Regions from separate parts of the Pseudomonas saudiphocaensis genome, predicted to be linked through region 2. Evidence: predicted binding sites of a transcription regulator. Region 2 holds the regulator's gene; each other region holds the start of a gene.
The links. The regulator sigma-54, encoded in region 2, starts transcription at its own class of promoters, with help from an activator protein. The targets are predictions, from matches to a motif close to ANTGGCATNNANNTTGCTNT.

Region 1 (7,816 bases), 170 kb from region 2:
CCACCCCCATCGGCTTTACCCTGGCTCTGTCCCTTCCCGCAGCCGAACCTGGGTGGCTGGAGGGCTTTGCACGGGGCCTCGATGCAATGGCGGCCCGCTGCGAGATGCGCCTGATCGGCGGCGATACCACCCGTGGCCCGCTGAGTATCACCGTGACGGTATTCGGTCGTGTACCGGCGGGGCAGGCGTTGCTGCGCAGCGGTGCCAGGGCCGGAGACCTGCTTTGTGTTGGCGGGATGCTCGGTGATGCGGCCGGCGCATTGCCGCTGGTCCTGGGTGAGCGTGAATGTGGAACTGCGGAGGCCGCGCAGCTGCTTGACCGCTATTGGTCGCCACAGCCGCAGTTGGCCTTTGGTCAGGCCTTGCGTGGCAAGGCTACGTCGGCGCTGGATATTTCCGATGGTCTGTTGGCCGACTGCGGGCATATCGCCGCGGCATCGGGTGTGCAGCTGTGCATCCAACAGCAGCAGGTGCCGTTGTCGGAGGCGTTGACCGAGTTGTTGGGGCCGGAGGCCGCGCTGCAGTGCGGCCTGACCGGCGGCGATGATTATGTGCTCGCATTCACTTTGCCTGCAGATGAACTACAAGGTTTGCAAGCCGCTGGCTGGCCGGTGCAGGTAATTGGCGCTGTTGAGCCTGGTGAAGGTGTTCGCCTGCTGGACGCCGACGGCAATACTTCGGTCGTGGGCAAACAGGGTTACAACCATTTCAGCCCCTGAGTGGCCATTTGGAGAGCTATGTTCCCGTTACGTGTTGGTGAAGCAGCCCCGCTTTCGCGGGAGCGGCTTTTAGATCTGAGCTCTCCGCGAAATTCGTCACCGAAGCGGAACGCCGCCCGACCGCTCTTGCAGTGGCCACCTCATATCTCCGCTTGTAACAGCCAGCACCACTCGGAGGGCAGCCGGTTTGACTGATTCCCTGCAATCCAGCCAGCCGATGCCATTGTCGGTATGGCGCAATCCTTGGCACAACCTGGCGTTTGGTTTCGGCTCCGGCACCCTGCCAAAAGCGCCGGGCACCTGGGGCTCGCTGCTGGCGCTGGCCTTCGTGCCGCTGTGGCAGACGCTGCCCGGCTGGGCCTATGGGTTGGTGATTGTCGCAAGCATGCTGTTTGGTATCTGGCTGTGCGGCAAGGTTGCGCAAGATTTGGGAGTGCACGACCACGAAGGCATCGTCTGGGACGAGTTTGCAGGTATCTGGATCACCTTCTGGCTGGTGCCTGCCGGCTGGCCGTGGCTGCTGCTGGGCTTCCTGGTGTTCCGCGTGCTGGATATCGTCAAGCCCTGGCCGCTCAGCTGGGTAGACCGCAATGTCACTGGCGGCCTCGGCATCATGCTCGACGATATCCTTGCCGGTTTTGCTGCCTGTGGTCTGGTGCATCTGGTGGTGTGGCTGGTCGGCTGAGGAAACAACGGACTTGGCTTTGTAGGGTGGATATCGCTTTTATATCCACCAAGCCCCCGCTCGGTGGATCGCCAGCCTGTGGATCGATGAAGCGTGATCCACCCTACGACTCTGTGCGGCGGGTCGCCGTAACCATTGCCTCGCCCGTGGAAGAATGCCGGTCAGCTTTCAACTGACTGCTTTTGGGGACGGGCCGTGCCCGTGAATGGCTTGCACAGAGGCAGCGCCTGATTCGCGAGCATGGCTCGCTCCTACACAAAATGTGTGCCGTCTGAAGATCATGCGTTTGATCGTTTAACTGACCGGCACTAGTCGCCATCCGTCTGCAAGGAAGTTGCCTGATGCGCTCCATCCCCCTGTTGCTTATCACGCTATTGCTGGTCGCCGCTTATGCTGCCGCCTCACCGCGAGTGCAGGTGGTAGGCTTGTTTCCCGGAGCCGCCGTGCTCAATGTAGATGGTCAGCGCAAACTGGTACGTGTTGGGCAAACAGGGCCGGGCGGGGTCCAGGTGGTCAGCGCTGACTCCGCTGGAGCGGTGCTGCGTGTAGAAGGTGTCGAGCGTCACTATCCCCTCAGCCGCGAGCTGAGCGGCGGATATGCCGAGCCTGAAGGCAAGCAACTGAGCATCGCCAAGGGGCAGGGCGGTCACTACTGGGTCGCCGGCTCGATCAATGGCCACCCGGTGCAGTTTCTCGTCGATACGGGCGCAACCTCGGTGGCGATCAACGAAAACCAGGCGCGTCGCCTGGGCATCGACTATCGCGTCAACGGCAAACAAGTCGTGGTCGGCACCGCCAGCGGTACGGCCAAGGCCTGGCGGGTGCACCTCAACAGCGTCAAGGTCGGCGCCATCAATGTTATGGGCGTAGAGGCGGTGGTCGTGGAGGGCTCATCCCCTACCGAAGCACTACTGGGTATGAGCTTTCTCGGGCGAGTCAGCTGGCGCGAAGACCAGGGCTTGCTGAGGCTTGAGTCGAAGATTTGAAAGCGGTGGTAGCCGCGCAGATTCATCCGCCTATAGTGTTTTCCAGCATCTACGGCGTTTCCATTGGTATCCATCCTTGGGACCAAAAGCGAGGCGTCCAGCCTGTATGGTGCTCTTCTATATATGCTTCTTGAACTTGCGGAAGTGTCGGGACTTCTATTACCAGCACTTGGCCCAGCACTAGCACAACCGGTACGGCAAGGATGCCGAGCGCGATACGTTGGGCAGCTTTTGCTGGGGTGGGAGAGTTCCAGCGGGCCATAGCCAGGCCAATTAGCAGGGCCAGCCAGGTTTCCGTATACGGCATGACAAAAACGCCATCAACCTGCGCCAGTACAAGTGCGCCGGCAATTGCCCCCCATAGTCCGGCGTCCAGTTCGTTGGCGGATGCTTGGCGTAAATAGCGGGCGCCGTGCAACAGTCCCCAGGCGCCCAGCGCGAGGGCAATAAGGGTTGCAGCAAAGCCCCACTCAGCCAGCCATTGCAGGATGACCTGATGAGGATGGGCGGCGATTGGGTTATAGGTTGCCGAGTAGTGCATGGGGCCGGCGCCCAGCCAGGGGTTGGCCAAAGCCATTTCCCAAGCCCATTGCCAGATCTGTTCACGGCCTGAAAGACTGGTGCGCAAATTGTCACGCAGTACGGGATCCAGACCCAGCCAGAGCGGGATCAGCTTGAACAGCAGCCCAAATAGCAGAAGGCCCGACAATGCGGCAACTGCCTGTAACGCCAGGACGCGCAATAGCTTTCGGTTGATCAGAATCAGCGCAAGATGGCTGGTTAGCAGCCCCAGCCACAGTCCGCGACCGCCGAGCGTAAAGGCGATGCACCATTGAGTGATGAGAGCCAGTGTCAGCAGTGTCACGAGCGCCAAACGCTGCTGTTGACGGCAGCGCTCCACCAGCAGCGTCATCACGGGAATCAGCATGACTTGGAACTGGCCGAAAAAGCGCGGGTTGGAAAAGCCGCTGAACAGAATGTCGGCATCGAGCATCCGTATGCCGGAGATAAAGGCCGTCAAGTAGGCAACGAGAAACTGAAACGCATGAATAAAGCCGACAGCGGCCATGGCCCAGAGTATGAGACTTTGCCAGGTTGGGCGTGTTTTCAAGCTGCTGATAAGCAACGCCAGCAGAAGCAGTCCGGTATAGCGGCTCCACTCCTTAAGTGCCCAATCAGGCAGTGCAGCCAGTGCGGAGGAGCAGAGGCCCAAAACAAGCAAGCCAGACAAAAGCACCAGGACGGGACGGGGCAACGTTGCCTGGCGCAGTAGCGCTGCTAACGGCGCGCAGGTGCATAGCAGCAGTAATTGATAGATGCGCTGCTGGTCGTGCCACTGATATCCAGGGTGCCAAATTTGTATGGCAGACAGGCAAAAGACGGCGACTAACACAGTGAGCAGTAAATAAATTACCGCTGCCGGAGTGAATGCTTTCATCCGTAACGAAATAATATCCAAATAAAAATATATTAAGTCAGCAAGCGAGCTAGTTCGTAGGGCGTATTAGCCGGAGGCTTAGTCCGTCGCAAGACATTAGCATCATAAAATGTCAATCAGCGCAAATCGCCCTCACAGGCGGTCCGTCCTCGTGGCATACGACGGATTACGCCTTTGGCTAACCATCCTAACGATAGGACTCTACCGTGTTTAGAAAGAGTGCTGGTCGCTAGTGTTGGCGTATATGCCGATGTGTTGGGCGGCATGGCCAGAAAAAAACAAAAAACCCCGCCGATGAGGGGCGGGGTTTACGGCCTTTCAGCTGAGCGGTAGCTCGCTTCTCTGCCGATTAGCTACGGAAGTTGGCTGGTACAAACTTGGTGCAGTTAGTGTGCGAGCTTCCGGCCCATTCAAGGCTGCCAGTAGTCGCGTTTATGGTTGGGGTTAGTGTCAACGCCGGCGAAGCAGAGTTACAGCTGGTGTCAATGCCTTTAACCGTTGCAGTGATCACACCGTCATTCACAGCGAGACTGGCCACATATTGAGATGTGGTTGTGGCGCTCAATCCTGCTTTAGCAGTGTTAATACCGGTCAAGGTGTTAAGGTCTGCATAAGCTTCAGTAACACCGGTTTTTGCTGCTGCGATAAATGCTATCGCTTCGGACATTTTGGCGCGCTTGGTGTAATCCTGATAAGCAGGCAACGCAATAGCCGCCAAAATCCCGATGATCGCCACAACGATCATCAATTCAATAAGGGTAAAGCCCTTCTGCATTTGCGCTTTCATTTGTGTTTCTCCTTGGAAGTGTCAGGCAACCGCCTGCGAGAGATAGAGCAGCTTGCATGCCAGCTTTTGCGATCGCGGCGCCAATGCGGAGGAACTGTGACGTGGCTCAATTCCCTGAGGCCGGGTGGCTACTTTCAGACGGCCAGCCATGGACGGAAATGCCTATGTAGGTGGTGCTAGAGCCTTCCATCTATATGCATTCGCGAACATGTGCCCATTCATGGCGGCATTAAGTGACCTGTTTCGTCACTTGTTGTGGCGCATGTTTGCACGGCTTGGCAACTGCGCTATAAGGCGAGCTCGGAACCAAGCGAGGCAGCCATGAGCGACACTATTTCCCTATCCGGCCTAGCCCGGCAGATGGTGCAAGCCGGAGTGATGGATGAACGGACGGCCCAACAGGCGCAGGTGCAGGCGCTGCGTAGTCAGACATCACTGGTCACCTATGTAGTACAGAACAAGTTGGCCAAGGGACGTGCGGTCGCGGAGCTGGCCTCCGAGCAGTTTGGCGTGGTGCTGTTCGACCTGGCTGCGCTGGATAAGGAGGTTCAGCCCAGGGAGATCGTCAGCGAAAAGCTGGCGCGCCAGCATCGGGCGCTGCCATTGGTTAAACGTGGCAACAAACTATATGTAGCGATATCAGACCCGAGTAATCAGCAGGCAATCAGTGATATCCAGTTCAGCACTGGGCTGACCACCGAAGGCATTCTGGTAGAAGACGACAAGCTGGGCGTGGCGCTGGACAAGTTCTTCGAGGGTGGCGCTACCGGTCTGGAAGACATGGGCGACATCGATCTGGATGGTCTGGATGTCGAGACGGTCAGCGATGACGGCAAAGCCGATGACGCTGGCGAGGCTGCCGACGATGCGCCAGTGGTGCGCTTCGTCAACAAGATGCTGCTGGATGCCATACGTGGCGGCTCATCCGACCTGCATTTCGAACCCTACGAGAAAACCTTTCGGGTGCGCCTGCGTACCGACGGGGTGTTGCATGAGGTGGCGCGGCCGCCGATCCAGCTGGCGCCACGGATTTCGGCGCGCCTGAAAGTGATGGCCGGATTGGATATTTCCGAGCGGCGCAAGCCGCAGGATGGCCGGATCAAGATGAAGCTGTCGAAGAACAAGGCCATCGACTTTCGGGTTAACACCCTGCCGACCCTGTGGGGCGAGAAGATCGTGATGCGGATTCTCGACCCTTCCAGTGCGCAGATGGGCATCGATGCGTTGGGTTATGAAGAGTCGCAGAAAAAGCTCTATATGGATGCGCTGAAGCAGCCGCAAGGGATGATTCTGGTGACGGGGCCAACCGGCTCGGGCAAGACGGTTTCCCTTTATACGGGGCTGAATATCCTCAACACGCCGGATGTGAATATCTCCACGGCGGAAGACCCGGTAGAGATCAACCTGGAGGGCATCAACCAGGTCAACGTCAATCCGCGCCAGGGGATGGACTTTGCGCAGGCGCTGCGCGCCTTTCTGCGTCAGGATCCGGACATCATCATGGTCGGCGAGATTCGTGACCTGGAAACTGCGGAGATTGCCATCAAGGCCGCGCAGACCGGCCATATGGTGATGTCGACGCTGCACACCAACAGCGCCGCGGAAACCCTGACGCGTCTGCGCAACATGGGTGTGGCAGCCTTCAATATTGCCACCTCGGTGAACCTGATCATTGCTCAACGTCTGGCACGCAAGCTGTGCAGCAGTTGCAAGAAAGAGGTCGAGCTGCCGCGCGAGGCGCTGCTGCATGAAGGATTCCCGGAAGAAAAAATCGGGACTTTCAAACTGTACGGGCCGGTAGGCTGTGAAAACTGTACAGGTGGTTACAAAGGGCGTGTCGGTATTTATGAAGTGGTTAAAAACACGCCTGCACTGGCCCGGCTTATCATGGAAGACGGTAACTCAATCGATATTTCCACCCAGATGCGCAAGGACGGCTTTAACGACCTGCGGACTTCGGCGCTGATCAAGGCCATGCAGGGCGTGACGAGCCTGGAAGAAGTCAACCGGGTGACAAAGGACTAACCATGGCGCAGAAAGCGATCAAAAACAGTGTGTTCATCTGGGAAGGCCTCGACCGGCAAGGCGCGAAGGTCAAGGGTGAACTGAGCGGCGTCAGCCCGGCACTGGTCAAGGCGCAACTGCGCAAACAGGGCATCAACCCACAGAAGGTTCGCAAGAAGTCGATTTCGTTGTTCAGCGCGGGCAAGAAGATCAAGCCCATGGACATTGCGCTGTTTACCCGGCAGATGGCCACCATGATGAAAGCTGGTGTGCCGCTGTTGCAGTCGTTCGACATCATTGCTGAAGGATTCGATAACCCCAACATGCGCAAGCTGGTGGACGACCTCAAGCAGGAAGTGGCTGCGGGCAACAGCTTTGCAACGTCGCTGCGCAAGAAACCGCAATATTTCGATGAGCTGTACTGCAACCTGGTGGATTCGGGGGAGCAGTCCGGTTCGCTGGAAACGTTGCTCGACCGGGTTGCGACATACAAGGAGAAAACCGAGCAGCTCAAGGCCAAGATCAAGAAGGCGATGAACTACCCGATTGCGGTCATTGCCGTGGCCGTGATCGTTTCGGCCATTCTGCTGATCAAGGTGGTGCCGCAGTTCCAGGAAGTTTTTGCCAACTTCGGCGCGGAACTGCCGGCCTTCACGCTGATGGTGATCGGCCTTTCCGAACTGCTGCAGGAATGGTGGTATATCGTGCTGGTCGGAATGATTGGCGCAGCTTATGCCTTCAAGCAGGCACACAGCCGCTCGCAGAAGTTTCGCAACTGGTTTGACCGGCTGATGCTGAAAGTGCCGGTGGTGGGCGACATTCTGTACAAGTCTTCGGTGGCGCGTTTCGCCCGGACGCTTTCGACCACATTCGCGGCGGGCGTGCCGCTGGTGGATGCGCTGGACTCGGTGGCAGGCGCCACGGGCAACGTGGTGTTTCGCAATGCTACGGCGAAGGTCAAAAGCGATGTTTCCAGCGGTATGCAACTGAACTTCTCGATGCGCACCACCGGAACCTTCCCGAGCATGGCGGTGCAAATGACAGCGATCGGCGAGGAATCCGGTTCGCTGGATGAGATGCTGGCCAAGGTGGCGACCTTCTATGAGGAAGAAGTGGACAATATGGTCGATGGGCTTACCGCGCTGATGGAGCCGATGATCATGGCCGTCCTTGGTGTGCTGGTGGGCGGACTGATCA
Region 2 (7,816 bases):
GCCATGATGCTCTTGCCGTTGATCAGGCTGCTGGGCTCGTGCCCTATCTGGATATCGCAGGGAAACTGGTTGGCCACGCCAACGAACTTGGCAGCTGCGCGGGCATGCAGCCCCAGCTTGTTGATGATGGTGATTTCGCAGGACGGCATGAAGGGTTCCTAGACCAGATCGCGATGGCGGACCTGGACGTTCTTGAGGGGCTCACGTAGCGCGTTGCAGAGTCGTTCTGCCAGGTACACCGAGCGATGGTGACCGCCGGTACAGCCGATAGCGACAGTAACGTATGCGCGATTGCTGGCGGCGAAGCGGGGGAGCCATTTGCTCAGATAACCGAGAATGTCCTGAAACATCTCCTGGACGTCGTTTTGGGTATCCAGGTACTCAATGACCGGCTGATCGAGCCCGGAAAAGTCGCGCAGCTCAGCCCGCCAATAGGGGTTGGGCAGGCAACGGACGTCGAAGACCAGGTCGGCATCCACCGGCATGCCGCGTTTGAACCCGAAGGACTCGAACAAAAAGGCGGTGCCTGGCTCAGGCTTGTTCAGCAGGCGCAGTTTCAGGGAGTCGCGCAGCTGGTAAAGGTTGAGGTTGGTGGTATCGATCTTCAGGTCGGCCTGATCGATGATCGGCGCCAACAGCTCTTCTTCATCACGTATGGCTTCGGCCAGAGAGCGGTTTTCATTGGTCAGCGGGTGCCGTCGGCGCGTTTCCGAGAAGCGCTTGAGCAGCGTCTCGTCGGCGGCGTCGAGATAGAGCACGTCACACTGGATATGCCGGGCACGGGCCTCTTCGAGCAGCTCCGGGAAGCGCTTGAGCTGGCTCGGCAGGTTGCGTGCGTCGATGGAGACTGCCACCAGCGGCTGCAGCAGCTCAGTATGCAGCAGAGCCTTTTCAGCCAGCTCTGGCAGCAGCCCGGCTGGGAGGTTATCAATGCAATAGAAGCCACTGTCTTCGAGAACGTCGAGGGCGGTGCTTTTGCCCGAGCCAGAGCGCCCGCTGACAATTATCAGGCGCATGGACGCAAACTAACTGGCGCGTGGAGTTGAGAACCCTGCTGCAGGCAGCAGGGGCGCGAAATGCGTGAAGGACTGATTGCGGACACGTCTCGCTCCCTGTTGGCGGGCACGCCCGGCCGTTTAACGGCCGTGCTGGATATCGACCACTGCCTGATACAGTTCCTGGTCGGTTGTAACCTCGCGCAGCCGGTCACGGACCTCTTCCTGGTCCAGCATGCTGGCAATCTGTCGAAGCAGCTCAAGGTGTTCGTCGGTCGCCGCTTCCGGTACCAGCAGTACAAACAGCAGGTCGACCGGAGCGCCGTCAATGGCGTCGAAGTCCACCGGTGCGTCGAGCCGCAATACTGCACTAAGCGGTGCCTCGCAGCCGGGCATGCGGCAGTGAGGGATGGCAATGCCGTTGCCGAAGCCGGTGGAACCCAGCTTCTCGCGAGCCACGAAGCTTTCGAAAATGCTTTGAGGGTCGAGTTCGGGAAGGTCCTGGCCGATCACCTTGGCAATCTGCTCCAGGACGCGCTTTTTGCTACCGCCCGGCACGTTCACCAGTGAACGGCCGGGGGTGAGTATGTTTTCAAGTCGGATCATGGGTCAGCGAGCCACGGTACCTTGGGTATGGTCGAGTTGTTTTTCTTTGTGCTTGATCAGCTGACGATCGAGTTTGTCGGCAAGCAGGTCGATCGCAGCATACATATCTTCGTGTTCGGCATTAGCAACCACTTCGCGGCCGGCAACGTGCATGGTGGCTTCGGCTTTCTGCTTCAGTTTTTCGACTTGCAGGGTGACCTGGATATCGATGATGCGATCGAAGTGCCTTTCCAGACGTTTCAGTTTCTCCTCGACATAGATACGCAGTGCTTCGGTTACTTCCAGATGAAGGCCGGTAATCTTGACTTGCATACTGCTTCTCCTTTTTGCCTCATGCGAATGAACGAGCCCTGAAGCCCGTCCCCAGAAGAAATCGGCCAGGATGTCGGCTGTTGCAACACGCTGGCATTACAGCAATCGCTTGCGCTCGCTGGAGGGTGCAATTCCCAGGGATTCCCGGTACTTGGCGACGGTGCGACGTGCCACCTGAATGCCCTGCTCCTCAAGTAGACCAGCGATCTTGCTGTCGCTCAATGGCTTTTTGGGGTTTTCCGCTGCCACCAGCTTCTTGATTATGGCGCGGATTGCGGTGGATGAGCACTCGCCACCCTCGGCTGTGCTGACGTGGCTGGAGAAAAAGTACTTCAGCTCATAGATGCCACGGGGGGTATGCATGTATTTCTGCGTGGTCACGCGGGAAATGGTCGATTCATGCATGCCGACCACTTCTGCGATGTCATGCAGCACCAGCGGTTTCATCGCCTCGTCGCCGTGCTCAAGAAAGCCGCGCTGATGCTCAACGATCTGGGTCGCTACCTTCATTAGGGTTTCGTTGCGGCTGAGCAGGCTCTTGATGAACCAGCGCGCCTCCTGCAGCTGGTTGCGCATAAAAGTGTTGTCAGCGCTGGAGTCGGCGCGCTTGACGAAGCTGGCGTACTGGGCGTTCACCCGCAGGCGCGGCATCGCGTCCTGGTTGAGCTCGACCAGCCAGCGGTTGTTGTCCTTGCGCACGATCACGTCAGGAACGATGTATTCAGGCTCGCTCGTTTCGATCTGCGAGCCGGGACGGGGGTTGAGTGACTGAATCAGGTCAACGATCTGGCGTAGCTCGTCTTCCTTGAGCTTCATGCGCCGCATCAGCAGGCTGTAGTCGCGGCTGCCGAGAATGCCCAGGTGATCGCTGACCAGACGCGTGGCTTCGTTCAGCCAGGCGGTATCTGCGGGCAGTTGGCGCAATTGCAGCAGCAGACACTCACGCAGGTCACGGGCGCCGATGCCTGCCGGCTCGAACTGCTGGATGCGGCGCAGTACCACTTCGACTTCGTCGAGTTCGATTCCCAGCTCGGGGTCGAAGGACTCCAGCACTTCTTCAAGGCTTTCATCCAGGTAGCCCTGGGGGTTGATGCAGTCGATCAGGGTGGTGGCGATGAGGCGATCGGTGTCGCTCATGGGGGCCAGGTTGAGCTGCCAGAGCAGGTGCGACTGCAGGCTCTCGCCCGATGATGTGCGGCTGGTGAAATCCCATTCCTCGTCATCGTTGCTGGGCAGGCTGCTGGCGCTGGTCTGGTAGATGTCTTCCCAGGCGGTGTCTACGGGCAATTCGTTGGGAATGCGCTCGCCCCAGTCGCCTTCCTCGAAACTCTCCATCGTGTTGACGGGCTCTTCGTACTGGCTGTCCGGGCTGCTGTTCTCGCTAGGAGTGTTCTCGATCTTCTGGTCGAGAGACTCGGCCATCGGATCCGGATTGTCGAAGTCTTCTCCGTCTTCTTCGCGCTCGAGCATGGGATTTGAATCCAGCGCTTCCTGGATCTCCTGCTGGAGGTCGAGGGTCGAGAGCTGGAGCAGTCGTATGGCTTGTTGCAGCTGGGGTGTCATCGTCAGCTGCTGGCCCATCTTCAGGACTAGCGATGCTTTCATTGCAGAGGACTTCGAACCTTGTTTGCCGGCGCAACTGCGCCTGTTCCGACTTCGCTGGCGCTGCTGCGCCGGTTTAAGCAAATTATATGCCTGAAGAGGAAGCGGTTGGCTAGTCCTGAATTGCTCCATTCGAGGACGGCAGGCAGACAGGTCTTTGAAAAAACGTAAGCGAGGCAGGCAAGACGAGGCGCAACGACCAACGGGAGTAACAGCCAAAGGCTGGCCCGAAGGGCAAGTGCAGCGAGTCAAAAGCCGAAGAACGGACCGGGCTCGCGTACGGGTTTAGTTTCCTAAATGAGCATTACTCACTTCGCTCGCCCTCCGGGCCGCGCTGAAGCGCGTTAGCCGCAAGCGGCTTTCTGAAGCTGCTTTTTACGAAGTATTGCCAACGTAGGTTGTTTCAAAGGCTTGCTACAGGCGGAACTCGTGACCCAGATAGACTTCCTTGACCAGCTGGTTGTCGAGGATGGTCTGTGCGTCGCCTTCGGCAATTAGCTGCCCGTCGTTGACGATATAGGCGGTTTCGCAGATGTCGAGTGTTTCGCGCACGTTGTGATCGGTGATCAGTACGCCGATGCCCTTGGACTTGAGGTGGTGAATGATCTGCTTGATGTCGCCGACCGAGATCGGGTCTACCCCGGCAAAGGGTTCGTCCAGCAAGATGAATTTCGGGGCAGTGGCCAGTGCGCGAGCGATCTCCACACGACGCCGCTCACCGCCGGACAGGCTCATACCGAGGCTGTCGCGGATGTGGTTGATGTGGAACTCCTGCAGCAGGCCTTCCAGGGCTTGCTGGCGACCATTGCGATCCAGGTCCTTGCGGGTTTCGAGGATGGCCATGATGTTGTCAGAGACCGACAGCTTGCGAAAGATCGAAGCTTCCTGGGGCAGGTAGCCGATGCCAACGCGCGCGCGGCCGTGCATGGGCAGGTGAGTGACGTCCTGATCGTCGATCAAGACGCGCCCCTGGTCGGCCTTCACCAGGCCGACGATCATGTAGAAGCAAGTGGTCTTGCCGGCACCGTTCGGGCCCAGCAGCCCGACGATCTGCCCGCTTTCGATGGACAGGCTGACGTCGCGTACGACTTGGCGGCTTTTGTAGCTTTTGGCCAGATGCTGGGCCTTGAGGGTTGCCATTACTCGCTCTGCTCCGCAGCCGGCGTTCCTGTAGCGGAACCTTCTTTCTTGCGCGGCTGGATGACCATATCCACGCGTGGGCGAGGGCTGGTCACGTCGACGTTGGTGGCGCGACCGGCGTTGACGATCTGGCGCTGGGTGTCATAGACGATCTTCTCGCCCTCGAAGGTGTTGCCCTCCTGGATGACCTTGGCCTGGTCGATCAGGATGATGCGTTCGTTGGCGGCGAAATACTGGATGGTCAGGCCGTAAGCCTTGACGATCTCCTTGTCGACCGCCGGCTTCTGCTCGTAGTAGGCGGGCTTGCCGATGGAGGTGAAGACCTCGACATCGCCATTGCCGTCCTGGGTGATGGTCACCGTGTCGCCGGTGATCTTCATCGTGCCCTGGGTGATCACCACGTCGCCGCGGTAGACCGCAACGCCCTGGCGATCGTCCAGTTCGGCGGTGTCTGCCTGGATCCGGATCGGCTGGTTGCGATCTTCAGGAAGGGCGTGGGCGTTGCTGCCGAGCAGGAAAATGCTCAAACCGAGCAGGAATGGGAGAGTCTTAACGCAGCTCATGCTGGCCTCTTACGTTGGATAGCAGGAGCATCCTGCCTTCGTTCAGGTACGCTTTCATGCCCGTGGCAGTTGTCACGCCGTTCGCGGCGACGATTCTAACGGGTTGTCGGGTCTCGGCATAATCCTTCTCGGGCAAAACCGTCATCCGCGTAGTGGTGATGATGGTCGGGCGGCCTTCGGCGTCGGTGCGCTCGATCCGCACGCTGTCAATCAGCTCGACTTCTTCGCCTTGAGGGCCGACTTCGCCGCGCTCGCTGGTGATGTGCCAAGGCAGCTCGGTGCCGCGGTAGGAGCGCAGGTCGGGGCGGGTCAGCAGGCTGATGTCGCTGGCCTTGATGTGCTCCATTCTTTCGGCGGTAAGCTCGTAGTTGCGTCTGCCGTCCGGCTGATATTGCACGGTGCGCGGGTTGATCACGTAGAAATCGATCGGCGACTCTTCGGTCGAGGTCGTGCGCGGTTGCTGCATAAAGCTTTCTGGACGGATGTTCCAATAGCCAGCTGCAGCCAGTAACAGGGCGATCAGTAGCAGGATGGCGGGAAGACGGATCTTGCTCAGCATCGAAACCTCTAGAGATAGGCCGATTGGGCGGCTGCAAGGGTGCCCTGGGCGCGCATGATCAGTTCGCAGAACTCGCGTGCTGCACCCTCGCCGCCGCGAGCGCTGGTGACGCCGTGAGCATGCTGGCGTACGAAGGCGTCGGCGCTGGCCACGGCCATGCCCAGGCCGACCCGGCGAATCACCGGCAGGTCTGGAAGATCGTCGCCGAGGTAGGCTACCTCAGAGTAGTCGAGGCCCAGCTCGGCGAGCAGTTCATCGAGCACCACCAGCTTGTCTTCACGGCCCTGATAAAGGTGCTGGATGCCCAGGTTCTGCGCCCGGCGTTCGACCACAGGGGTCTTGCGGCCGCTGATGATCGCGGTGCGCACGCCGGAGTTGATCAGCATCTTGATGCCGTGGCCGTCCAGGGTGTTGAAGGTCTTGAATTCGCTGCCGTCGACCAGGAAATACAGCTTGCCGTCGGTCAGCACTCCGTCCACGTCGAATATGGCCAGGCGAATGTCCCGGGCGCGGTGCAGAAGATCATTCATTACATTACTCCCGCACGCAGCAGATCGTGCATGTTGAGCGCGCCGACCGGTCGGCGGTTGGCATCCACCACGACCAGCGAGTTGATCTTATTGTCCTCCATGATCTTCAGAGCCTCGGCGGCGAGCATTTCGGCACTGGCGGTTTTGCCGCCCTTGGTCATCACCTCATCAATGCTGGCCTGGCGCACATCGATGCCCTTGTCCAGGGTGCGACGCAGGTCGCCGTCGGTGAAGATCCCGGCGAGGCTGCCGTCGTCGGCGAGAACCACGGTCATGCCCAGCCCCTTGCGGGTCATTTCCAGCAGCGCATCACGCAGGGAGGTGCCGCTCTTGACTTGTGGCAGGCGGTCGCCGGAATGCATCACGTTGTCGACCTTGAGCAGCAGGCGTCGGCCCAGCGCCCCGCCGGGATGGGAAAAGGCAAAATCCTCGGCAGTGAAGCCTCGCGCTTCGAGCAGAGAGATGGCCAGCGCATCACCCAGCACCAGACTGGCCGTGGTGGAGGAGGTCGGGGCAAGGTTCAGCGGGCAGGCCTCGGTGCTGACACTGGCGTCAAGGTTGACCGCGGCGGCGCGTGCAAGCAGCGACTGGGGATTGCCGGTCATGCTGATCAGGGTGATACCCAGGCGCTTGATCAGCGGCAGCAGCGTGACGATCTCGTTGGTGGTGCCAGAGTTGGAGAGGGCGAGCACGACGTCATCCTGGGTGATCATGCCCATGTCGCCGTGGCTGGCTTCGGCAGGGTGCACGAAGAACGCCGGCGTGCCGGTGCTGGCCAGCGTAGCGGCAATCTTGCGGCCGATATGGCCGGACTTGCCCATGCCCACCACAACCACGCGGCCCTGGCATTGAAGGATGAGTTCGCAAGCCTGGACGAATTGCTCGTCGATGCGAGCCTTGAGTTGCTCGACCGCTTCGATTTCCATGCCGATGGTGCGTCGGGCGGTTTCGATAAGCTGGCTGCTTTGGCTCATGTTCACATCTTCGCCTGAATGAAAACGCGAGATTATAACGACAAAGCGTATGTTGCTCACCGAAAAAGCTGTGACTTATTGCGCCTTGCAATCCTGCGCCTGGAGGTGCACTGCTCACCTGCCGATACATTCAGCGGCTTGGGAGCGATTCTGCGCGGTGCTATAGTGCGCCGCCGAAAGCAGCCCTGCGACGTATCCCTGCGGATTCGTGGAGCGTCTGAAACGCAGGCTGTATCCAAGGAGAACTGATGAGCGTTGCCAGCGCCTACGCTGTCGAGCTGAAGAATCTGACCTTCAAGCGCGGCGAGCGGAGCATTTTCAATAATGTCGATATCGCCATTCCGCGCGGCAAGGTGACGGCCATCATGGGTCCGTCCGGCTGTGGCAAGACGACTCTGCTGCGCCTGATCGCCGCCCAGTTGCGCCCGGAAAAGGGTGAGGTGTGGGTTAATGGCGTCAACCTGCCGAGTCTGGGGCGTCGCGCGCTGTTCGACATGCGCAAGCAGTTCGGTGTGCTGTTCCAGAGCGGCGCGCT
Region 3 (7,816 bases), 1.3 Mb from region 2:
CTTTGGCAGGTCCTTGCCGTCGTTATCGTAGAGCGGCAGCAGTAGCTGTGTGAGGTACATGTGGGCTCCGGAAATGGCACGCGTCGGTCATATGACCACGGGCAGCGGGGCCCGGCAGCGCGGAGCGGATCAGTGGTGAGCTCGCCTTTTCAGCGCACCAGTGCTGCGGCCAGTGCGATGGCGAGGAACAGCGACAGCAACTGCCAGAACCGCACCGGATTGCGTTCCAGCAAGGGCGGTCGGCTTCTATCGAGAAAGGCCTGGCTCGGCTGGCGCAGTTCGAAGACGAACTCCGATAGATCTTCGAAGCGCTTGTACGGATCGGGATGCAGCGCCTTGTGCAGCACGCCATCGATCCATGGAGGAACATCGAGACTCTGCTCACGAATCGGCTGATAGTTGAGCTTGTGCTGTGCCGCTCGGGAGCGACAGCGGGCCACCTGGGTGCCGTAGGGCAGCTTGCCGCTGAGCATCTCATAGGTGATGACGGCCAGGGAAAACTGGTCCGAGCGGGTTGTACCGCTTTCCCCGAGAAAGTATTCCGGTGCGCTGTACTGGGCCGTACCCAGCAGGTCGATGCGGGCAATGGGCGAGGCGATTTCCAGCAGCCCCGCCACCCGCGCCGAGCCGAAATCGATGATCTTCACCGTGCCGGTAGGGGTGATCAGAATGTTCTCGGGGCGCAGGTCCTGATGCAGCATTTCCTGCCGGTGAAAGGCTCGCAGGCCACTGGCGATCTGTTCAACGATACCGCGTACCGCCTCCAGGTCAGGGCGGGGATGGTCGATCATCCACTGTCTGAGCGTGCGCCCTTCGATGAACTCGCTGACGGTATAGAGGAAGTTGCGCGGACGTTGCTGCGAACAGCCCTTGAGCACATAAGGGCTGTCGATGCGCCGGGCGATCCATTCCTCTGCGAGAAAGCGCTCGAGATAGGCGGCATCCTCCCGCAAGTCGATGGACGGCGTCTTGATCACCCGCGTTGCGCCGCTCTCCTCGTCACGTGCCAGATAGATATGGCTGCGACTACTGGCATGCAGGCGGCGCAGAATGCGATAGCCATCGAAGGTCGCGCCGGCTTCCAGCACTGTCGGGAAGGGCAGCTCGGTCAGCTGCCGGTACAGCTCATCGGCTGCCAGCGTCGGCAGCGTATCGATGCGTACGATCTGCAGCGTGAGATTGTCCGGGCTGCCGTTGCTGACGGCCTCAGCGATGATCAGCCGGGCGGCCGCATCCAGATCATTCGGATGCTGCTCGATGGTCTCGGTGATGAAAACCGCGCTGACGTAGTCGTAAACGCCATCGGTGGCCAGGAGAAAGACGTCGCCGACCGCCAGTGGCTCGGTGCGGTAATCGATTTCCAGCGAATCATGGACCCCAAGCGCGCGGCTCAGGCAATGCTGGCTCGCAGAGAGCCAGACCCGGTGGTCGTTGGTCAGTTGTTCCAGCGCCTTGCCGTGGACACGGTAGATGCGCGAATCACCAACGTGGAAGAGGTGCGCCGTGTTGGATTTGAGCACCAGGGCGCTGAAGGTGCAGACGTAACCGCGGTCACGGTCGTATCGATACTGGCTTTGTCGAGTCTGGGCATGTAGCCACGAGTTGCTGGCCATCAGCACCCGTTGTGCGGAAGTCTTTACCGACCATGCATCCGAGGTGCAGTAGTAGTCGGCCAGAAAGCCGCTCACTGCGGCTTCGCTGGCGATATGGCCGACGGCGCTGCTGCTGATGCCGTCCGCCACGGCGAGGGCGATGCCCTTGCTGGTGAGTTGCGGTTCGTCCGGCAACCAGGCACCGTGGAAATCCTGGTTGCAGTCCTTGCAACCTTGATCGCTGTGCTGGCCCAGCGAGATGCTTAGTTGACTCATTGGGCCAGCTGACCTCACTCAGTTGAAGGCACGCTTCGGCGCGGTTCTGATGTGGGTGGTGTAGAGCGTCAGGCCGGTGAATGCCAGGCCGCCGACAAGGTTGCCCAGGGCAGTGGGGATTTCGTTCCACAGCATGTAGTCCATGACCGAGAAGTCGCCGCCCATCATCAGTCCGGCCGGGAACAGAAACATGTTCACCACCGAGTGCTCGAAGCCCATGTAGAAGAACAGCATGATCGGCATCCACATGGCGATGGCCTTGCCGCCGACGGTGGTGGAGATCATCGCGCCGACCACGCCCATGGACACCATCCAGTTGCACAGCACGCCGCGCAGGAAGATGGTCGCCCAGCCGGCTGCGCCGTACTCCGCATAACCCAGGGTTCGGGCCTCTCCGATGTGCGAGAGGCGCTTGGCCACTTCACCCGGCTCGGCGGAGAAGCCGTAGGTAAAGACGAACACCATCATGATGGCCACGGTCAGCGCGCCGCCAAAGTTGCCGAGGAATACCAGCCCCCAGTTGCGCAGCACACCGTTCACTGTGACGCCGGGGCGCTTGTCCAGCAGCGCCAATGGCGCCAGTACGAAAACGCCAGTGAGCAGATCGAAGCCCATCAGATAAAGCATTACGAAACCGACCGGAAACAGCATCGCGCCGACCAACGGCGAGCCGGTCTGCACGGTCACGGTTACCGCGAACACGGCAGCCAGGGCCAGGATCGCGCCGGCCATGAAGGCTCGAATCAGGGTGTCGCGAGTGGACATGAAGATCTTCGACTCGCCGGCGTCGACCATCTTGGTGACGAATTCCGCAGGAATGATGTAAGACATGATTGGCTTCTCTTTAGGGTTTTGGGTGCGCGTTGCCGTGCGCTCAGACAGCGATTTCCACCGCGTCGCCGTTCAGGCGCGCGGGCCAGACCTGCAGCTGCTGGTCGGGGTATTCCAGGCAGCGCCCGTCGGTGAGGCTGAAGTGCTGCTTGTACAAGGGGGAAGCGATCACCAGCTCGCCCTGGAGCTTTCCGACGATGCCGCGTCCGATGACGTTGGCGCCGGATTTGGGATCGCGGTTCTCGACGGCGAACACCTGTTCGCCGGCATCGCCGTGGGGCAGGTGAATCAGGGCGACCTGTTTGCCATCCAGCCAGGCGACTACGCCGGAATTGGCGACCAGGTCGCGTCGACTACACAGGGTGTGCCAGTGGCTGGATTCGACGGATGGCAGGCGCAGGGCATTGGACTGGCTCATCAGAGCATCTCCTCGGTGACGGGAATCAGGTGAAGTTCATTGGCGCGGGCAGGGCGGCGCTGGCCACGCTCCTTGACGAAGTGGATATCGGGGTCGCCGCGGCGGTCGTTGACGAAGGTGCGGAAGCGCTTGAGCTTCTCCGGGTCCTTCAGCGCGTTGGCCCATTCGCATTCGTAGAGATCGACCACCTGTTGCATCTGGGCTTCCAGTTCGGCCGCCAGGCCCAGGCTGTCGTCGAGGATCACGGCCTTGAGGTAGTCGAGTCCGCCTTCGAGGGACTCGCGCCAGACCGAGGTGCGCTGCAGCTTGTCGGCGGTGCGGATGTAGAACATCAGGAAGCGATCGATGATGCGCACCAGGGCTTCATCGTCCAGGTCGGTGGCAAACAGCTCGGCGTGACGCGGGCGCATGCCGCCGTTGCCGGCGACGTAGAGGTTCCAGCCGCTCTCGGTGGCGATCACCCCGATATCCTTGCTCTGTGCCTCGGCGCATTCGCGAGTGCAGCCGGAGACGCCGAACTTGATCTTGTGCGGTGCGCGAAGGCCCTTGTAACGGTCTTCCAGGCGCAGCGCCATGCCGACGCTGTCCTGCACACCGTAGCGGCACCAGGTGCTGCCGACGCAGGATTTCACCGTGCGCAGGGATTTGCCGTAGGCGTGGCCGGTCTCGAAGCCGGCTTCGATCAGCTCGCCCCAGATCTCCGGCAGTTCGTGCAACTGGGCGCCGAACAGGTCGATACGCTGGCCGCCGGTGATCTTGGTATAGAGGTCGTATTTTTTCGCCACCGCTCCCAGAGCGATCAGCTTGTCAGGAGTGATCTCGCCGCCGGCGATACGCGGCACCACCGAATAGGTGCCGTTCTTCTGCATGTTGGCCATGAAGGTATCGTTGGTGTCCTGCAGCGGGATCAGCAGCGGATCGGTGATCGGCTGGTTCCAGCAGGAAGCCAGGATCGAGCCCACCGTCGGCTTGCAGATATCGCAACCGATGGCGCCACGGCCATGTTTGGCCAGCAGCTCGTCGAAACTGAGGATGCCTTCGACGCGAACGATGCCGTACAGCTCCTGGCGGGTATGGGCAAAGTGCTCGCAAAGGCTCTTGTCCACCGCAACGCCGCGCGCGGCCAGCTCGTGCTCGAAGACCTGTTTGAGCAGCGCACTGCAGCCGCCGCAACCGGTGCCGGCCTTGGTCGCCGCCTTCAGCTCGCCAAGGTCGGTAACTCCGGCCTCGACCTGGCAGCACACCGCACCTTTGCTGACGTTGTGGCAAGAGCAGATGGTGGCGGTATCCGGCAAGGCTGCAGCGCCCAGCACCGGTGCGCCGCCGGATTGCGGCAGGATCAGGCTGGCCGGCTCCTCGGGCAGCTTGATGCCGTTCTGTGCGTATTGCAGCAGGGTGTCGTAGTAGCTGTTGTCACCGACCAGCACAGCGCCAATGACGTGCTTGCCGTCCGGCGAGACCACCAGGCGTCGATAGCTGGCGGTCGCCTCGTCGATAAAGCGGTAGCTGCGCGATCCTGGTGTGGCGCCGTGGGCATCGCCAATGGAGCCGACATCGACGCCGAGCAGCTTGAGCTTGGTGGACATGTCCGCGCCGGTGAAGGCTTCCTGGGTGTCGTCCAGCAGGTGCGCTGCCGCGGTGCGGGCCATGCTGTAGCCTGGCGCTACCAGGCCGAACAGGCTGCCATTCCAGGCGGCGCATTCTCCTACCGCATAGATGGCCGGATCGCTGGTGCAGCAGGCGTTGTCGATGGCGATGCCGCCACGTGCCCCGAGCTCCAGTCCGGCCTGTTTGGCAAGTGCGTCCTGCGGACGGATGCCGGCGGAAAACACCACCAGATCGGTTTCCAGAAACTCGCCGTCATTGAAAACCAGGCGCCAGGCGTGCTCCTCACCAGTGACGATGGCCTGGGTGGCGCGCGACAGATGCACGCCCACTCCCAGCGCCTCGATCCGGGCCTTCAGCGCGGCACCACCTTCTTCGTCCAGCTGCACCGGCATCAGACGCGGCGCGAATTCAACCACGTGGGCCTCCAGCCCCAGGGACTTCAACGCGTTGGCAGCCTCCAGGCCCAGCAGGCCGCCGCCAATCACCACGCCGCGGCGGGCATTGGCTGCGGCGGCACGAATCGCATCGAGATCGTCCAACGTGCGGTAGACCAGCCGAGCGCTGCCTTCGGCCCCAGGAATTGTCGGTACGAACGGGTAGGAGCCGGTCGCGAGAATCAGGCGGTCGTAAGGCTGGCGTCCTTGCGTGGTCACCAGCTCCTTGCAGGCTCGGTCGATTTCCAGCACCTGTACACCGAGATGTAGCTGCACACCCTGTTCGGCGTACCAGCCCGCTTCGCACATCGCCAGGCTGTCGGTATCGCGCCCGCCAAAATATTCGGAAAGATGCACGCGGTCGTAGGCGCGCTGGTGCTCCTCGCCGAAGGCATGAATCTCATAGCGCTCCGCCGCGCCGCGGGCGGTCAGCTGTTCAACGCAGTGGTGACCAACCATGCCGTTGCCGACGATGACCAAAATTTCTCGGGTGGGCGGGGTGACGCTTGCATTCATAAGCTGATCCTCAATCGAAGCCGTTCCAAATTCGTCGGCCTATCGCTGAGGGGGAAATAGCAGCTTGTGTGCCAGTCCTGGAAAAGTCGGCTGCAGCCCAGAGCTGGCACGACTTGCGCGGGATACCTGTGGTTTTTCAGGAGGCTGTGTGCGGACGAGTGATGGGCCAAATGAGTGCAGCTGCCCGTGCGTGGTCCTTTTTTAGGGCAAGGGTAAAACTCAATATTTGTTACAGATGCCTGAACCCGGCTTCGTTTGGCTGGTCGGAGCAGAGCCAGATCAGAGAGCGGCACTATGGACAAAATTTACGCAGTCGTACTGTCGTACAAACGCAAGGATTTGCTGAAACGCTGTCTGGAGGGGATCAATGGCCAGAGTCGCCCTTGCGACGGCATCATCGTGGTGGACAATGCAAGCAGTGACGGAACGCTGGAGATGCTGCTGCAATTGCAGCTGCCGAATCTCCAAGTCTACGAGTTGTCGCGCAATACCGGCGCCTCGGGCGGTTTCAGCGCCGGGTTTCGCATCGCTTACCAGAAGGGTGCCGATTTCATCTGGATGATGGATGACGATGTCATACCCGAGCCGGACGCACTGCAACGTCTGCTAGATGCCCGAGATACGCTCGACGCCCGCGAGCAGCCTTATTCCTTTCTGCTTTCCACGGCTTATACCGGCGATGGTCTGCTGACCAACGTGCCCCAGGTGGACACGCGCACCAATCCCATCGGCTATGAGAACTGGCCGGCTCTGCTGCAGTTCGGTCTGGTTCCAGTGCGCCCGGCGACTTACGTCTCGATTCTGGTGCCTCGTTTGTCTTTGCAGCGCCACGGGCTGCCGATCGCGGCGATGTTCATGTGGGGCGACGATACCGAATTCACCCTGCGTATCAGCCAGGAAACGCCAGGCTACCTGGTTGCCGAGAGCCGCGTTATGCATCTGCGCAGCGTCAGCGGCTCGATTGACATCCATCGTGAAACGAACCCGCAGCGGATTGCGTTGCACCGGCATTTCGTCCGCAACGAGTTGTTTATCGCCCGCGCTTATCACCACTGGCGGCGTGTACCGCTGCTGTTCTTATCGCGCCTGAAACTGGTGATGCGTTTGCTGTGGCTTGGCCAGTCTTTCAAAGCCCGTACCGTATTCGCCGGCCTGCTGGAAGCCTGGAAGTTCTCACCTGAAGCGGAGCCAGCTGACGCACCTGTCGAGGCGCTCGGGGTGACCGTTCGTCAGTACTTTTCGGAGTCGACGGCACTGCCAAAAGGCGAGGCGCTGGCAGCGGAGCCGCTTGAGACCTAACGCTACACCATGAAGGGGCCAGATACCTCCCTGAACCGGTATTCCCTGTAGATCTTTAGATACAACTTTTTTTGTAGGAGGCGGTCCGAAACAGGGTCGCTAAAAAGGGATTTTCCAGATGGCCACCACAATACAAAAGAGAGTGGGTGTTTCCGGCACTGGCATGATTTCGCGCTGCTTCGTGCGGCTGATCATGCAACATTATCCCGAGTTGCGGATAAGCCGAGTGCTTACGCGCCGAAAGGTGGATGCACTAAGCGACTTTCCGCTGCCGGGAGCGCTGACCAACTCCATTGACGAGCTTGTCGAGCATTCAGACCTTATCGTCGAATGCAGCGGCGACGTGTTCTTTGGAACCTCTGTCATCGAGCGTGCATTCGAAGCCGGTTTGCCGGTGGTTACCGTGAACGCCGAATTGCAGGTCACCACCGGTTCATGCCTGGCGGGAAAAGGGCTGCTTACCGAGGCCGAAGGCGATCAGCCCGGCTCGCTTGCCGCGCTGCATGAGGACGCCGTGCAGATGGGCTTCAAGCCCCTCGTATACGGCAACATGAAAGGCTACCTCGACCATAACCCCACCCGTGAAGACATGGCTTACTGGTCGAAACGGCAGGGGATCAGTATCGAACAGACCACCTCGTTCACTGACGGCACCAAGGTGCAGATCGAGCAGGTGGTCGTGGGCAATGGTTTTGGCGCGACCATCTCCCGGCCTGGCCTGGAAGGTCTGGCTTCCACTGACCTCAATCGCAGTGCCAATGTGCTGGGGCTGATTGCTGAAGCCGCCGGCCAGCCGATCGTGGACTACGTCATCCCCAGCGGTTATCCGGCCGGCGGCGTAT
Region 4 (7,816 bases), 1.6 Mb from region 2:
GCTTTCCCCTGACGCTGGTGCTGGGCCTGGTGATCGTATGGCTTGGCATGGCCGATATTCTGGCGCAGTACCAGGTCTTCGTCAGCGAAGCGCTGGCAATGCTGCGCGAGTTGATTGGGGTGCGCTGATGTCGCTGTCTTCTTTGAACCGTTGCGAGGCCACATATGGCTGAGAACGAAAACGGCGCCGAAAAAAGCGAAGAACCCACGGCCAAACGGCTGCGTGAGTCCCGCGAGAAAGGACAGCTTGCACGTTCCCGCGAACTCAACACAGTGGCCGTTACCCTGGGCGGAATTGGCGGTCTGCTCGCTTCGGGTGCGGGGCTGGCCGGCAGCCTGATGATGATGATGCAGGGCAGTTTCGACCTCAGTCGTGAAACCCTGCTCGATGAAAGCTCCATGGTCAGGCTGCTGACGAGCAGCGGCATGCTGGCGCTTGAAGCGATCATGCCGCTGCTAGTCGTATTGTTGATCGTCTCCATCGTTGGCCCGGTGTCGCTTGGTGGCTGGCTGTTTTCAGCCAAGGCGATGGCGCCGAAGTTCAGTCGGATGAATCCGGGTGCCGGCCTCAAGCGCATGTTCTCCGCCAAGGCCCTGGTGGAGCTGCTCAAGGCCCTCGGCAAGTTTCTGGTGGTGCTGACGGTCGCGCTGCTGGTACTCAATGCCTATCAGGATGATCTGCTGTCTATCGCCAAGCAGCCGCTGGAGCTGGCTATCGCCCATAGCGTGGAAATCGTCGGCTGGTGTGCATTGTGGATGGCCTGCGGACTGATCCTGATCGCTGCGGTGGATGTGCCGTTCCAGCTTTGGGACAACAAGAAGAAGCTGATGATGACCAAGCAGGAGGTCAAGGACGAGTACAAGGATTCCGAGGGCAAGCCCGAGGTCAAGTCGCGGATTCGTCAGCTGCAGCGTGAGGCGGCCCAGCGCCGGATGATGCAGGCCGTGCCGGAGGCCGATGTGGTGATCACCAACCCGACGCACTTTGCCGTGGCGTTGAAATATGACGGCGGCAAGGGCGGGGCGCCGCTGCTGGTGGCCAAGGGGAGCGACTTTACCGCGCTGAAGATTCGCGAGATCGCCCAGGAACACCAGGTCACCGTGCTTGAATCGCCGGCGTTGGCGCGAGCGGTGTATTACTCCACTGAGCTGGAGCAGGAGATTCCGGCTGGCCTGTACCTGGCGGTGGCGCAGGTATTGGCTTATGTCTATCAGCTGCGCCAGTACCGTGCGGGCAAGGGCAAACGGCCGGAGCCGCTAAATGAATTGCCGATCCCACCCGATCTGCGGCGGGATGAAACCTAGGGCGAGGAGCGCGCATTCCGTAACCCCGCCTGCTGGCGAGCCGTGCTTCAACAGCATCGCCAGCAAGCCGGCTCCTACAGAAACCGATAAAGGCAAATGCCTGCTTCGCGTTACTTGATCACCCCGCAAGCGACCCGCGCGCCGCCACCGCCAAGTGGTTGGGGATGGTCGGCATGGTTGTCGCCCCCCTTATGCACCATCAATGCCAGCCCCTTGATATCGCCCAGGCTTTGCAGGCGTGGCGCCAGGACCGGCTGGCTGGCCTTGCCCTGGGTGTCAACCATCAAGGCCGGAAGGTCGCCCAGGTGGCCGTCGCCCCAAGGTTCGCCGTGCTTGCCACTGTTCTTCGGGTCCCAGTGACCGCCTGCGGCTCCCGCCGGAGTGGCCTTGCCGTCGATGTCGGCAGGCTCGCAACTGCCCTTTGCGTGCAGGTGGAAACCGTGGGTTCCAGCCTCCAGGCCGGACAGCTCGGGATGAAACACCAACCCATACTGGCTGGTTTCGATTCGGACATCGCCCAGGGATTCGCCAACCCCCTGAGCCGTCACGGCATGGACCGGCACGCTTAGGGTTTCGGCTTGCAGCCCCAGTGCCGTACAGCCGGCAAGTGCCGCGATAAACCATTGTTTCATGGCAAGACTCCTATGAAGTGTGAGCGGCAGCTGCTGCCGGCAAACGTCGTCGTTTCAATCGAGGACGACCTGGGCTTGAGACTGTCGGCGGCTGGCTCGGTTCGGCGGCCAGGATGCCGACAAGTTGGACCTCTTCTTGCTTTATCCCGTGGCAGGCGCGTTTTGCGTCAATTCTTTGTTCTTGTTCGGGGTCCGAGTTGAATCGCACGCAAATCTTCCAGATAGGCAATGGCGTGATGGGGGCCGGCCGAGGCAACCTCGGCGTGCCGCTGCTGCTGCTCGTGCTGCTCGGCATGATGATGCTGCCGGTGCCGCCGTTCCTCTTGGACGTGCTGTTTACCTTCAATATCGCACTGTCCATCGTCGTTCTGCTGGTCAGCGTCTATGCGTTGCGACCTCTAGACTTCGCCGTATTTCCAACCGTACTGCTTGTCGCCACCCTGCTGCGCCTGGCGCTGAACGTCGCCTCTACCCGAGTCGTGTTGATCCACGGTCATGAAGGAGGCAGCTCGGCTGGACATGTGATCGAAGCCTTCGGCAACGTGGTCATCGGCGGCAACTACGTCGTGGGTGTCGTGGTTTTCGCGATCCTGATGATCATCAACTTTGTTGTGGTGACCAAGGGCGCGGGGCGTATTTCAGAAGTGAGCGCGCGCTTCACCCTCGACGCCATGCCTGGCAAGCAGATGGCCATCGATGCCGACCTGAACTCAGGTTTGATCGATCAGGACGAAGCCAAGAAACGGCGTGTCGAGGTTTCATCGGAGGCTGACTTCTACGGTTCCATGGACGGTGCCAGCAAGTTCGTTCGCGGTGACGCCATCGCCGGTCTGCTGATTCTGTTTATCAATCTGCTGGGTGGCATGGGTATCGGCATGCTCCAGCATGGCCTGAGCTTTTCCGAAGCGGGACAAATTTATGCCCTGCTGACCATCGGTGATGGCCTGGTGGCACAGATTCCATCACTGCTGCTGTCCACTGCTGCGGCCATTATGGTTACCCGCGTCACTAGCTCCGAAGACATGGGTCAGCAGATCAATCGGCAGATGTTCGCCTCACCCAAGGCGCTCGCTGTGTCCGCAGGGCTGATGATTGCCATGGGGCTGGTGCCGGGCATGCCGCATATGTCGTTTCTCGGGCTCGGTGGCGTCGCTGCGGGTGCCGCCTATTGGATCTGGCATCGCCAGAAACAGGTCAAGCAAAAGGCCGAGCAAGAGGTCAAGGCGCAGCAGGAACTGCTGCCGGCCCAGCGAGCGGCGGAAACCAGGGAGCTGGGCTGGGAAGACGTCACGCCCGTGGATATGGTCGGCCTGGAAGTCGGCTATCGTTTGATTCCACTGGTGGATCGCAATCAGGGCGGGCAGCTGTTGGCCAGAATCAAGGGGGTGCGCAAGAAGCTGTCCCAGGACCTGGGCTTTCTAATGCCGTCGGTACACATTCGCGACAACCTCGACCTGCTGCCCAATGCGTATCGACTGACGCTGATGGGCGTAAGCCTGGCCGAAGCCGAGGTTTATCCCGACCGCGAACTTGCAATCAATCCGGGCCAGGTGTTCGGGCCACTCAACGGCATCGCGGCCAAGGACCCGGCGTTCGGCCTGGAAGCCGTATGGATCGAGGCCAGCCAGCGTGATCAGGCGCAATCGCTGGGCTATACGGTGGTGGATGCCAGCACCGTGATCGCTACTCATCTGAATCAGATCCTGCACAAGCATGCCCATGAACTGTTGGGGCATGAAGAAGTCCAGCAACTGATGCAGCTGCTGGCCAAGAGTTCTCCGAAGCTGGCCGAGGAACTGGTACCGGGGATGATCTCCCTCTCGACCCTGCTCAAGGTGCTGCAGGCGCTGTTGCAGGAACAGGTGCCGGTGCGCGATATCCGCACCATTGCCGAGGCCATCGCCAACGTCGCGCCCAAGAGTCAAGATCCCGCCGCTATGGTGGCGGCGGTGCGTGTCGCGCTTTCCCGTGCAATCGTGCAAAACGTTGTGGGACTAGAGCCGCAGCTGCCTGTGATCACCCTGGAGCCCAGGTTGGAACAGATATTGCTCAATAGTTTGCAGAAGGCTGGACAGGGTGCCGATGACGGCATTCTTCTGGAGCCGGGAATGGCTGAAAAGCTGCAGCGGTCATTGGTTGATGCAGCACAGCGTCAGGAAATGTTGGGCAAACCGGCGATTCTGCTGGTGGCCGGTCCGGTTCGCGCGATGCTGTCGCGATTCGCCCGCCTGGCAGTGCCCAGCATTCATGTCCTGGCCTACCAGGAAATACCGGATAACAAGCAGGTCACCATCGTTGCGACGGTGGGTCAGAATTAACCGAGGGTACGACCATGCAGGTCAAACGTTTCTTCGCAGCCGACATGCGCATCGCCATGAAGATGATTCGTGACGAACTGGGCGCCGATGCCGTGATTACGGGCAATCGCCGTGTCGCTGGCGGCGTCGAGTTGACCGCTATGCTCGATTATCCGATGGAACCGGTTGCATCCAGCCAGCCTAATGCGGCGCTCGAAGCAGAGCTGCGCAAGACCCAGGCGCGGATCGCTACGGCTCATGCCGAGCTGAGCTCACCCTCGCGGGTGCAGAGTGGCAGGGATCGTCAACTGCTTGACGAAAAGCCCCCTGCATTTGAACCGCCGGTGCCAGCGGCAACCACTACGGCTGCACTGGATTCCCGTGCAGTGGAAGCCATGCACAGCGAGTTGCAGGGTCTGCGCGAACTGATCGAAGTACAGCTGGGGTCGATTGCCTGGGGACAGGAGCAAAGTCGCCGTCCGCAGCAGGCCGGCCTCTGGCGACGTCTGCAGCGCATTGGCCTGCCGGCTGATCTGTCGCGAAGCCTGCTGGAGAAAGTGTCCACCGTTGCCGAACCGCGTCAGGCCTGGCGCATGCTGTTGGCGCACCTGGCGCAGTCGATCAAGGTCAGCAAGGTCGAGCCCCTGGAAGAGGGTGGTGTCATTGCCCTGGTCGGCCCGGCTGGCGCAGGCAAGACCACCACGCTGGCCAAGCTGGCGGCGCGCTATGTGCTCAAGCACGGGCCGCAGAGCATTGCCCTGGCAAGCATGGACAACTACCGTATCGGTGCTCAGGAGCAACTGAGAACCTTGGGGCGCATCCTCGATGTACCGGTCGTTCAGATTGACCCCAGCCAGCCCCTGGCCAAGACGCTGCAACCCCTGGCGCGCAAGCGCCTGATTCTAGTCGACACCGCCGGCCTGCCGGCAGGTGATGCGATGATGCGCATGCAGCTCGAAACCCTGGCCGATCGCGGCATCAAGTCAAAAAACTACCTGGTGCTGGCGGCAACCAGCCAGAGCCAGGTCTTGAAGGCGGCGTGGCATAACTATCGGCGTTGCGGACTGACCGGCTGCATCCTGACCAAGCTGGATGAGGCGGGCAGTCTGGGCGACGTGCTTGGGCTAACGATTAGCCAGCATCTGCCGATAGCCTATCTGGCCGACGGGCCGCGTATACCTGATGACCTGCAGTTGCCACGCAGTCATCAACTGGTCAGTCGCGCGGTAAGCTTGCAACTAGAGGAGTCTCCCAGCGAGGAGGCCATGGCTGACCTGTTTACCGGGTTGTACAACGGATCATCACGGAAAGTCGGATGAAGGCTTGGTTCCGTGAAGCAGACAATGAAGACGCGTTCCGGCTGAACGCATCGATGGCCTTGTGGCCCCAGCAAGATATAGGCGTGTGAAGATGGGTACTCATCCCGTACAGGTGATTGCGGTGACTGGCGGCAAGGGCGGCGTCGGCAAGACCAACGTATCGGTCAATCTGGCGTTGGCGCTGGCTGAACTCGGTCGTAGGGTAGTGCTGCTCGACGCCGACCTTGGCTTGGCCAATGTCGATGTCTTGCTGGGCCTGACTACCAAACGCACCTTGGCCGACGTCATCGCCGGTGAGTGCGATCTGCGAGATGTGCTGATCCAGGGGCCGGGCGGCATTCGTATCGTGCCTGCGGCCTCCGGTACCCAGAGCATGGTGCAGCTGTCCAGCCTGCAGCACTCGGGTTTGATTCAGGCGTTCAGTGATATCGGCGATGACATCGATGTACTGATCATCGACACCGCTGCCGGGATCGGCGACGGCGTGGTGAGCTTTGTCCGTGCCGCCCAGGAAGTGCTGTTGGTGGTAACGGATGAGCCGACCTCCATCACCGATGCCTACGCCCTGATCAAACTGCTTAATCGCGACTATGGCATCAGCCGCTTCCGCGTGCTGGCCAACATGGCGCATACCCCGCAGGAAGGACGCAACCTGTTTGCCAAGCTGGCCAAGGTTACCGAGCGCTTCCTCGATGTGGCATTGCAGTATGTGGGAGCGGTGCCCTACGACGAATCTGTGCGCAAGGCCGTCCAGAAACAGCGTGCCGTATACGAAGCGTACCCGCGGGCCAAGTCCTCGCTGGCGTTCAAGGCCATCGCTCAGAAGGTGGATACCTGGCCGCTGCCGGCAACCCCGCGCGGCCATCTGGAGTTCTTTGTGGAGCGCCTTATCAGGCCTGCCGCAGACACTCACGAATGACAGTGGCTGGATTGGGTATGTATTACAGCAAGGCTCAGGCAAAAGACTCTCAGTACCAGCTCATCGACCAGTACGCACCCTTGGTCAAGCGCATCGCCTACCACCTGCTGGCGCGCTTGCCGGCCAGTGTGCAGGTCGATGATCTGCTGCAGGCGGGCATGATCGGGCTGCTCGAGGCATCGAAGAAATACGACGCCGGAAAAGGCGCCAGCTTCGAGACCTACGCCGGTATTCGTATTCGTGGTGCCATGCTTGATGAGGTGCGCAAAGGAGACTGGGCGCCGCGCTCGGTACACCGCAATTCGCGCATGGTCAGCGAGGCGATCCGGGCCATCGAGGCGAAAACCGGCCGCGACGCTAAAGATCATGAGGTTGCGGCCGAACTTGAATTGAGTCTGGACGAGTACTACGGCATTCTGGGCGACACTCTGGGCAGCCGTTTGTTCAGTTTTGACGATCTGCTTCAAGAGGGTGAACACGGAGAGTTTGGCGAGGATGCCGCCAGCGCACATCCCGAGCCGTTCCGTGATCTCGAAGACGAGCGTTTTCAGCAGGCCCTGGCGGAGGCCATCAGCAACCTGCCGGAACGTGAAAAGCTGGTGCTTTCGCTGTACTACGACGAAGAGCTGAACTTGAAGGAAATCGGCCAGGTTCTGGGCGTCAGTGAATCGCGGGTGAGTCAGCTGCATAGCCAGTGTGCGGCACGTCTGCGTGCTCGCCTGGGAGAGTGGCGCGCGCAGTAAGGTCGACTGCGAAAATTACTCGAGGCGGCTTTTACAGGGCGCTTCTGATAGGTGGGGCAGTCAACGCAAGGAAGCAACAGTCGAGAAACGCAGCGCATCAGGCGCCGTTTACGAGTTGTAGATGAGCTTTTGATCGGGCTCGCGCACGAGCTTGTTTTTTTAACGCAGCGATGACGACGCAGGTAGTTTACAGACGTCCTACAGGCTTTATCGATGAAGCCCGCCGCAAGCCATGAGCAGGGCTAGGGATTTCGAGATTTACGGAGGTTTACTTGGACAAGAATATGAAAATCCTCATCGTTGACGACTTCTCGACGATGAGACGGATCATCAAGAACCTCTTGCGCGATCTGGGCTTCACCAACACTGCCGAAGCAGACGACGGTACCACCGCGTTGCCGATGCTCAAGAGCGGCAGTTTCGATTTCCTCGTGACCGACTGGAACATGCCCGGTATGAGCGGCATCGACCTGTTGCGCCATGTGCGCGCCGATGAACGCCTCAAGCATCTGCCGGTGCTGATGGTGACCGCCGAAGCCAAACGTGACCAGATCATCGAGGCTGCACAGGCCGGGGTGAACGGCTATGTGGTCAAGCCATTC

Region 1: the regulator sigma-54 is predicted to act here: its motif matches at 4,660-4,679, upstream of BN1079_RS08835 (pilin).
Region 3: the regulator sigma-54 is predicted to act here: its motif matches at 5,732-5,751, upstream of nirB (nitrite reductase large subunit NirB).
Region 4: the regulator sigma-54 is predicted to act here: its motif matches at 2,060-2,079, upstream of flhA (flagellar biosynthesis protein FlhA).

What each region holds. Positions count from the first base shown of each region.
Region 1 covers NZ_CCSF01000001.1:1,897,258-1,905,073, reverse strand. Annotated here, with positions in the region: gene thiL (thiamine-phosphate kinase) at 1-719, shown strand, start outside; gene BN1079_RS08850 (phosphatidylglycerophosphatase A family protein) at 937-1,404, shown strand; gene BN1079_RS08845 (retropepsin-like aspartic protease family protein) at 1,746-2,390, shown strand; gene BN1079_RS08840 (O-antigen ligase family protein) at 2,440-3,828, opposite strand; gene BN1079_RS08835 (pilin) at 4,178-4,615, opposite strand; gene pilB (type IV-A pilus assembly ATPase PilB) at 4,937-6,640, shown strand; gene BN1079_RS08825 (type II secretion system F family protein) at 6,643-7,816, shown strand, end outside.
Region 2 covers NZ_CCSF01000001.1:1,726,558-1,734,373, reverse strand. Annotated here, with positions in the region: gene BN1079_RS08080 (HPr family phosphocarrier protein) at 1-149, opposite strand, end outside; gene rapZ (RNase adapter RapZ) at 159-1,016, opposite strand; gene ptsN (PTS IIA-like nitrogen regulatory protein PtsN) at 1,137-1,601, opposite strand; gene hpf (ribosome hibernation-promoting factor, HPF/YfiA family) at 1,605-1,913, opposite strand; gene BN1079_RS08060 (RNA polymerase factor sigma-54) at 2,010-3,518, opposite strand; gene lptB (LPS export ABC transporter ATP-binding protein) at 3,930-4,655, opposite strand; gene lptA (lipopolysaccharide transport periplasmic protein LptA) at 4,655-5,218, opposite strand; gene lptC (LPS export ABC transporter periplasmic protein LptC) at 5,205-5,777, opposite strand; gene BN1079_RS08040 (KdsC family phosphatase) at 5,786-6,307, opposite strand; gene BN1079_RS08035 (KpsF/GutQ family sugar-phosphate isomerase) at 6,307-7,287, opposite strand; gene BN1079_RS08030 (ABC transporter ATP-binding protein) at 7,530-7,816, shown strand, end outside.
Region 3 covers NZ_CCSF01000001.1:459,825-467,640, forward strand. Annotated here, with positions in the region: gene BN1079_RS02280 (hypothetical protein) at 1-60, opposite strand, end outside; gene BN1079_RS02285 (bifunctional protein-serine/threonine kinase/phosphatase) at 150-1,868, opposite strand; gene BN1079_RS02290 (formate/nitrite transporter family protein) at 1,887-2,699, opposite strand; gene nirD (nitrite reductase small subunit NirD) at 2,743-3,117, opposite strand; gene nirB (nitrite reductase large subunit NirB) at 3,117-5,675, opposite strand; gene BN1079_RS02305 (glycosyltransferase family 2 protein) at 5,970-6,974, shown strand; gene BN1079_RS02310 (NAD(P)-dependent oxidoreductase) at 7,138-7,816, shown strand, end outside.
Region 4 covers NZ_CCSF01000001.1:149,154-156,969, forward strand. Annotated here, with positions in the region: gene fliR (flagellar biosynthetic protein FliR) at 1-128, shown strand, start outside; gene flhB (flagellar biosynthesis protein FlhB) at 165-1,304, shown strand; gene sodC (superoxide dismutase family protein) at 1,415-1,936, opposite strand; gene flhA (flagellar biosynthesis protein FlhA) at 2,134-4,254, shown strand; gene flhF (flagellar biosynthesis GTPase FlhF) at 4,269-5,552, shown strand; gene fleN (flagellar synthesis regulator FleN) at 5,644-6,471, shown strand; gene fliA (RNA polymerase sigma factor FliA) at 6,489-7,214, shown strand; gene BN1079_RS00795 (chemotaxis response regulator CheY) at 7,499-7,816, shown strand, end outside.